Linked DNA regions of Casimicrobium huifangae. The protein of the gene in region 2 interacts with the protein of the main gene of each other region in a pairwise test. Links are inferred from orthologs where the notes say so. Each region holds a gene or a part of one and is shown on either strand. Other genes may lie near its edges. The genes, in order: accC and cysM.

The links.
Region 1: the proteins of cysM (region 2) and accC interact in binary tests that used the Escherichia coli proteins (3 or more experiments, as listed by UniProt). The link is inferred for Casimicrobium huifangae from one-to-one orthologs.

The regions. Positions count from the first base shown.
Region 1 is NZ_CP041352.1:880,780-883,903, reverse strand. The notes cover bases 180-2,982. They hold accC (acetyl-CoA carboxylase biotin carboxylase subunit), read right to left. Parts: upstream 2,359-2,982; coding sequence 1,000-2,358; downstream 180-999. Other genes in these bases: accB (acetyl-CoA carboxylase biotin carboxyl carrier protein), read right to left, coding at 2,413-2,898; prmA (50S ribosomal protein L11 methyltransferase), read right to left, coding at 180-903. In the rest of the region: more of prmA, read right to left, coding at 1-179; aroQ (type II 3-dehydroquinate dehydratase), read right to left, coding at 3,040-3,124. UniProt on the Escherichia coli protein: This protein is a component of the acetyl coenzyme A carboxylase complex; first, biotin carboxylase catalyzes the carboxylation of the carrier protein and then the transcarboxylase transfers the carboxyl group to form malonyl-CoA.
Region 2 is NZ_CP041352.1:1,133,195-1,136,290, forward strand. The notes cover bases 34-2,808. They hold cysM (cysteine synthase CysM), read right to left. Parts: upstream 1,988-2,808; coding sequence 1,079-1,987; downstream 34-1,078. Other genes in these bases: FKL89_RS05255 (heme-dependent oxidative N-demethylase subunit alpha family protein), read right to left, coding at 34-230; FKL89_RS05260 (3'-5' exonuclease), read right to left, coding at 215-997; FKL89_RS05270 (ComEA family DNA-binding protein), read right to left, coding at 2,162-2,808. Outside these bases: more of FKL89_RS05255, read right to left, coding at 1-33; more of FKL89_RS05270, read right to left, coding at 2,809-2,938. UniProt on the Escherichia coli protein: Two cysteine synthase enzymes are found. Both catalyze the same reaction. Cysteine synthase B can also use thiosulfate in place of sulfide to give cysteine thiosulfonate as a product.

The DNA.
Region 1 (3,124 bases), 250 kb from region 2 along the record:
AGTTCCGCTCATGCACACCCAGCCGTCGCGCTCGGCGATCACCGTCATCGCGATCCATGGCGCGTAGGCGTCGGTGATCCGGTCGATCTGCGGCGGCAGGATTCCGGCGAGCGCCAGTTGCCCACCCGCCTTGACGTGAGCGCAAATGGCCGGCGCCAGCACCGTCAACGGGCCGGCGAGAATGTTGGCGACCACAATGTCGAACTGGCGATTGATCTCGGCGTCCGACACGGCGTAGCTGGCGGTCAACCTGTTTGCTGCCGTGTTCAGCCGTGCCGTCTCCACGGCCTGCGGATCAATATCGACACCGATCACCTCAGCTGCGCCCAGCGCCGAAGCAGCCATCGCCAGAATGCCTGAGCCGCAGCCGTAGTCCAGCACCGTGCGTCCGGCGAGCGGCAGATCGCTGAGCCACTGCAGGCAAAGCCGGGTGGTGGGATGGGTGCCGGTCCCGAACGCGAGGCCGGGATCGACACGCAGGTTGATGGCGGCCGGATCGGGCAGCTCGCACCAGGTCGGCACAATCCAGAGCTTTGACGTGATCTGGATCGGCTCAAACTGCGCCTGCGTCGCCCGCACCCAGTCAGTCTCCGGCACCACGCGGAATTCATGCGGACCGAGCACAACAGCGTCACCGTTGACATCGTCGCGCAACGTCTGCCACAGCGCCTCGATATCCTCGGTCGCTACATCGCCATCGAAGAGCGCCGCGATGCGGCTATCGGCCCACCGCTGGGAAAGCGGCATACCTGGCTCGCCGAAGATGGGCTGCTCGGCATCGCTTTCAGCGTGCAGGTCGGCAACATCCACTGCCAGTGCGCCGGCCTCAAGTAGCGCGTCCGCAATCGCGTCCGCTGCGTCACCCTTGACCGGCCCCGAAATTTCGATCCAAGTCATCGCCATACTTCGCGTCCTAGCGCCATGAGGCGCGTCGTCATAGGCGCCGGCGGCGCCGTCGTCTTAGCCGCGAAGCGGCGACGTCCTGCGCGCAAGCGCAAACTACTTCCGCCGCTCGGCCAGCTTCGCCATCCGCTGCTCGAGGTAATGAATCGAGAAGCCGCCCTTGACGAACTGGGCATCGTCCATCAGTTCACGGTGCAACGGAATGTTGGTCTTGATGCCTTCGACGATCATCTCGGAGAGCGCGATGCGCATGCGGGCGATGGCCTGCTCACGCGTGGCGCCGTAGGCAAGCAGTTTGCCCACCATCGAGTCATAGTTCGGCGGCACGAAGTAGCCGTTGTAGGCATGCGAATCGACGCGGATGCCAGGCCCGCCCGGCGCGTGCCAGCTGGTGATGCGCCCCGGCGAAGGCACGAAACTGTTCGGGTCTTCCGCGTTGATGCGGCATTCGATCGCGTGGCCTTTTTTGATGATGTCTTTCTGACGAAGTGTCATCTTCTGATTGGCAGCGATCTTGATCTGCTCCTGTACGATGTCCACCCCGGTGATCAGCTCAGTGACCGGATGCTCAACCTGCACGCGAGTGTTCATCTCGATAAAGTAGAACTCGCCGTCTTCGTACAGGAACTCGAAGGTACCGGCGCCGCGATAGCCGATCTTCTTGCAGGCCTCGGCGCAACGCTCGCCAATCTTGGCGATCAGACGCTCCGGGATGCCCGGCGCCGGGCCTTCTTCGATGATTTTCTGGTGACGGCGCTGCATCGAGCAGTCGCGCTCGCCGAGATAAACGGCGTTCTTGTGCTGATCGGCCAGGATCTGGATCTCGATGTGGCGCGGGTTCTCCAGGAATTTTTCCATGTAGACCGTGCCGTTGCCGAACGCCGCCAGCGCTTCACCCTTGGTGAGGGTGACGGCGTTGATCAGCGCCGCCTCGGTCTGCACCACGCGCATGCCGCGGCCACCGCCGCCGCCCGAGGCCTTGATGATGACCGGATAGCCGATGGTGCGGGCGATTTTGATGATCTCGCGCGGGTCGTCCGGCAGCGCGCCGTCAACACCCGGCACCACCGGAACGCCGGCCTTTTTCATCGCCGCCTTGGCCGATACCTTGTCGCCCATCAGGCGAATGGTCTCGGCGCGTGGCCCGATGAATACGAAGCCAGACTTCTCGACCTTTTCCGAGAAATCCGCGTTTTCTGACAGAAAGCCATAGCCGGGGTGGATCGCCTGCGCGTCGGTCACCTCGGCTGCGGCGATGATCGCCGGGACATTGAGGTAGCTCTGTGCCGACGGCGCCGGGCCGATGCAAACCGATTCGTCGGCCAGCTTGACGTACTTGGCATCGGCATCCGCTTCGGAATGCACCACCACCGTCTTGATGCCCATCTCGCGGCAGGCACGCTGGATGCGCAGCGCGATCTCGCCGCGGTTGGCGATCAGGACCTTGTCGAACATCTGTGATTCCGGCTTCTTGGCCGAGGCAAGGGAGAGCGCCATCGTGATCTTGATCTATTCGATGATGAACAAGGCCTGGCCGTATTCGACGGCCTGACCGGATTCGACCAGCGCGGCCTTGACGACGCCGGACTTGTCAGCCTCGATCTCGTTCATGAGCTTCATGGCCTCGATAATGCAAAGCGTGTCACCCGCAGTGACTGTGCTGCCCACTTCGACAAACGGCTTGGCGCCCGGCGAGGGTGCGCGGTAGAAAGTGCCGACCATTGGCGACTTGACCTGGTGGCCCACCGGCTCGGCCGGTGCCGCCGGTGCAGCGGCTGCGGGTGCGGCGGCCGCCGCAGCAACCGCCGGCGCAGCCGCCACGGCCGGCGCAGGCATGGCGCCCATCATCGGCGCGGCGTAATGCATCATCGGCGGGACAGTGTTGGCGACGGTGCGGGTAATTCGCACCTTTTCCTCACCCTCGGTCACCTCCAGTTCGGCAATGCCGGACTCCTGAACGAGTTCGATAAGTGTCTTCAGTTTGCGCAGGTCCATGCGACGGGTCTCCTCTGCTGGAAGATTGCGGTTGCCGCGGGTGGCGCCGCAGCCGTTGTACTACTGGCGTGTACTACGTGGTTGATGGGGTGTTTGCCGGAGCCGGGTGGGCGTTTGGGCAAATTGACGGCAGCGCCGCGGTCAGCGGTTGCCGTATTCCGTAATCAGGAAGTCGAGCGCGAGGTCATAGCCACGCACGCCCATTCCTACGATGATGCCGCGCGCA
Region 2 (3,096 bases):
ACGTCTTCGTTCGCGTCACCCACTGCTGCGCGATCGCCATGTGCCGCGATGACCTTGGCACGTTCGCGTTGATACACGTCGAACAGTTCGTCACGAATCAGAAGCGCAGGCGATGCCGCATCCAGTTTTTCCAGATTTGGACGCATGCGGAACGGCACCTGTACTGGCCACGGCATGCGTGTGGCGGGCGTGAGCCAATCGATGGTTCCAGTGCTCACGTCGTCGGCCACGCAGCGAGATATTCCTGCCAGTGATCGCCGGGTGTGGTGCCGAGCTTGTCGCGCAGCAGCTTCAGCTCGGCGTCGTATTCATCGCGCGTCAGCTCGCCGCGCATGGCGAGGAAGCGCAGGAACAGCAGGTAGGTATTGGCCGCGTCGGTCTCGCAATAGGCGCGAATTTCCGCGATCTCGCCACGCTGATATGCCGGCCACACCTGGCTACCGTCCATGCCGAGCTTGCCGGGGAAGCCACAGAGCTTGGCCATCGTGTCGAGCGGTGCGTTGGCGCGCGCCTGATACATGGCGAGGAAGTCCATCAGGTCGAGATGGCGCTCCTTGTAGCGGTTCAGGTAGTGATCGAAATTGAACGCGCGGTCGTTGGCGCCAGTTTCCAGAAAGCGCGACGCGGTGACGCCGGTGATCAGACCGCGCTGCATCAGCACCGGCAGATCGAAGCCACCGCCGTTCCAGCTCACCAGTTGTGGCGTCTTGCGTTCAATCAGCTCAAAGAATTTCTGGATGATGGTGGGTTCATCGTCGCTTGCCTCACCCAGCGTCCAAACAGCGATCTTGTCGGAGCCCTCGCGCATCACGCAGGAGATGGCGCAGACGCGCTGCAGGTGATGCGGCAGAAACTCGCTGCCGTTTTTCTGCCGCTGCTGCGCGAACGCCCAGAGCCCGACCTCGTCATCGCTCAGGCTGGTGGGCAGGTCATGCAGACGACGTATTCCGTTGATATCCGGAATGGATTCGATGTCGAAGACTAGCGTTGGGAGCATACGAGCATTGTAGGAGCGGCTTGCCAGAGAGCCTCCCCTGCGAAGTAGGGGAGGTGCCGCGAAGCGGCGGAGGGGTTGCGCCTAACCCGGAAACACGCCCGTAGACAGGTAACGGTCACCGCGATCACACACAATGAAAACAAAGGTTGCGTTCTCCACGCCCTTCGCCAGTCGCAGCGTGATCGCCAGCGCGCCTGCGGCGCTGATGCCGCAAAAGATGCCTTCTTCCACCGCCATGCGGCGTGCCATTTCCTCGGCGTCAGCCTGCGACACCTCCTCGACGCGATCCACGCGCGCCTGCTTGAAGATCGCCGGGCGGTACGCCTCAGGCCATTTGCGGATGCCAGCAATGCTGGAGCCATCGGTCGGCTGCGCGCCGACGATCACGATATTCTCGTTCTGCTCTTTCAGGTAATTCGAGATACCGGTGATGGTGCCGGTGGTGCCCATCGCACTCACGAAGTGCGTGATACGACCTGCCGTCTGCTGCCAAATCTCGGGGCCGGTGCCGGTGTAGTGAGCCAGCGGGTTGTCGGGGTTGGCGAACTGGTCCAGCACCAGTCCCTTGCCCTGCTGCTGCATTTCAACGGCGAGATCACGGGCACCTTCGATGCCTTTCTCTTTCGACACCAGGATCAGCTCGGCGCCATAGGCCTTCATCGCCTGACGTCGCTCCAGTGACTGATTCTCCGGCATGATCAGCACCATCTTGTAGCCGCGCATCGCCGCGACCATCGCGAGCGCGATGCCGGTGTTGCCGGACGTCGCCTCAATCAGCGTGTCGCCGGGCTTGATGGTGCCGCGCTTCTCTGCCTGCACGATCATCGAATACGCCGGTCGGTCCTTCACGCTGCCGGCGGGGTTGTTGCCCTCCAGCTTGCCAAGGATCACCGTGCTATCCGGAACGCCGAACAGCTTTGGCAGCCGTTGCAGGCGGACGAGCGGCGTGTTGCCGATGGTGGTGTCGATGGTGGGGTAGGGCTGGTGCATGACGAATGACGAATGACGGATGACGAGTGACGAAGATCAAGGATCAAAGACGCATGGCTGACGGTGGCGATGCGATTCGTCACTCGTCATTCGTCTTTCGTCCTCGGTTTCATGGATTATCCCGCGCCAAAGAAAAACCCCGCCGCAGCGGGGTTTTTTAGCAAGAGCGAAGGATTACTTCTTCGGCTCGTCTTTTTTGGCTTCAGCCTTCGGAGCGTCGGCTTTCGGTGCATCTTTCTTGGCATCCTTGGCCGGGGCTTCTTTTGCCTTGGCAGCATCAGCCTTTTTCTTGGCTTCAGCTTCCTTCTTTGCCTTGGCAGCTTCTTCTTTCTTCTTCTTGGCTTCTTCAGCTTTGGCCTTCTTGTCGGCTTCTTTCTTGGCCTTTTCTTCGGCCTTGGCTTTCTTGTCGGCTTCTTTCTTCGCTTTGTCAGCTGCGGCTTTTTCTTCCTTGCTCATCGGCTTGGCGGCGTCTTTCTTCGGCTCTTCCTTCTTGGCGTCTGCCTTGGGAGCTTCCTTGGCGGCGGCCGGAGCGGCTGCTGCAGGAGCGGCGGCCTTGGCGTCAGCTTTCGGAGCATCTTTCTTGCCGGCATCGGCTTTCGGGGCTTCCTTGGCGCCAGCGGCAGCTTTCGGATCTTCTTTCTTGCCTGCGTCAGCTTTCGGAGCTTCTTTCTTGGCGCCGGTGTCCCAATCGATCTTGGTCGGGCCGGACGTGGCGATCTTGTCCTTCATGTCGAGGAAATTCTTGTCGCCGATGCCGTCCACCTTTTTCAGGTCGTCAGCCGACTTGAACGGGCCGTTCTTGGTGCGATAGTCAACGATCGCCTGAGCGCGAACCGGGCCGACGCCGGGGATCTTGTCCAGCTCGTCCTTGGTGGCCGTGTTGATGTTAACTGCGGCGAACGCAGCGCCTGCGAGCAGAAAGCCTGCGAGCAGAGCAAAGATCTTCTTCATGATACGAATGGTCCTCTCGTGTGAGCCCGGTGCTAGCGATCCGGGTTGACGGTTAATCAGCTGGGAAAGCGAAATCGCAGCAAAACACCGCCAGCTACAGTGCGCCGCTTAAACGCATGGATTGTAGCGGGCGTTGACAATCCTGAATTGCCGCTCTG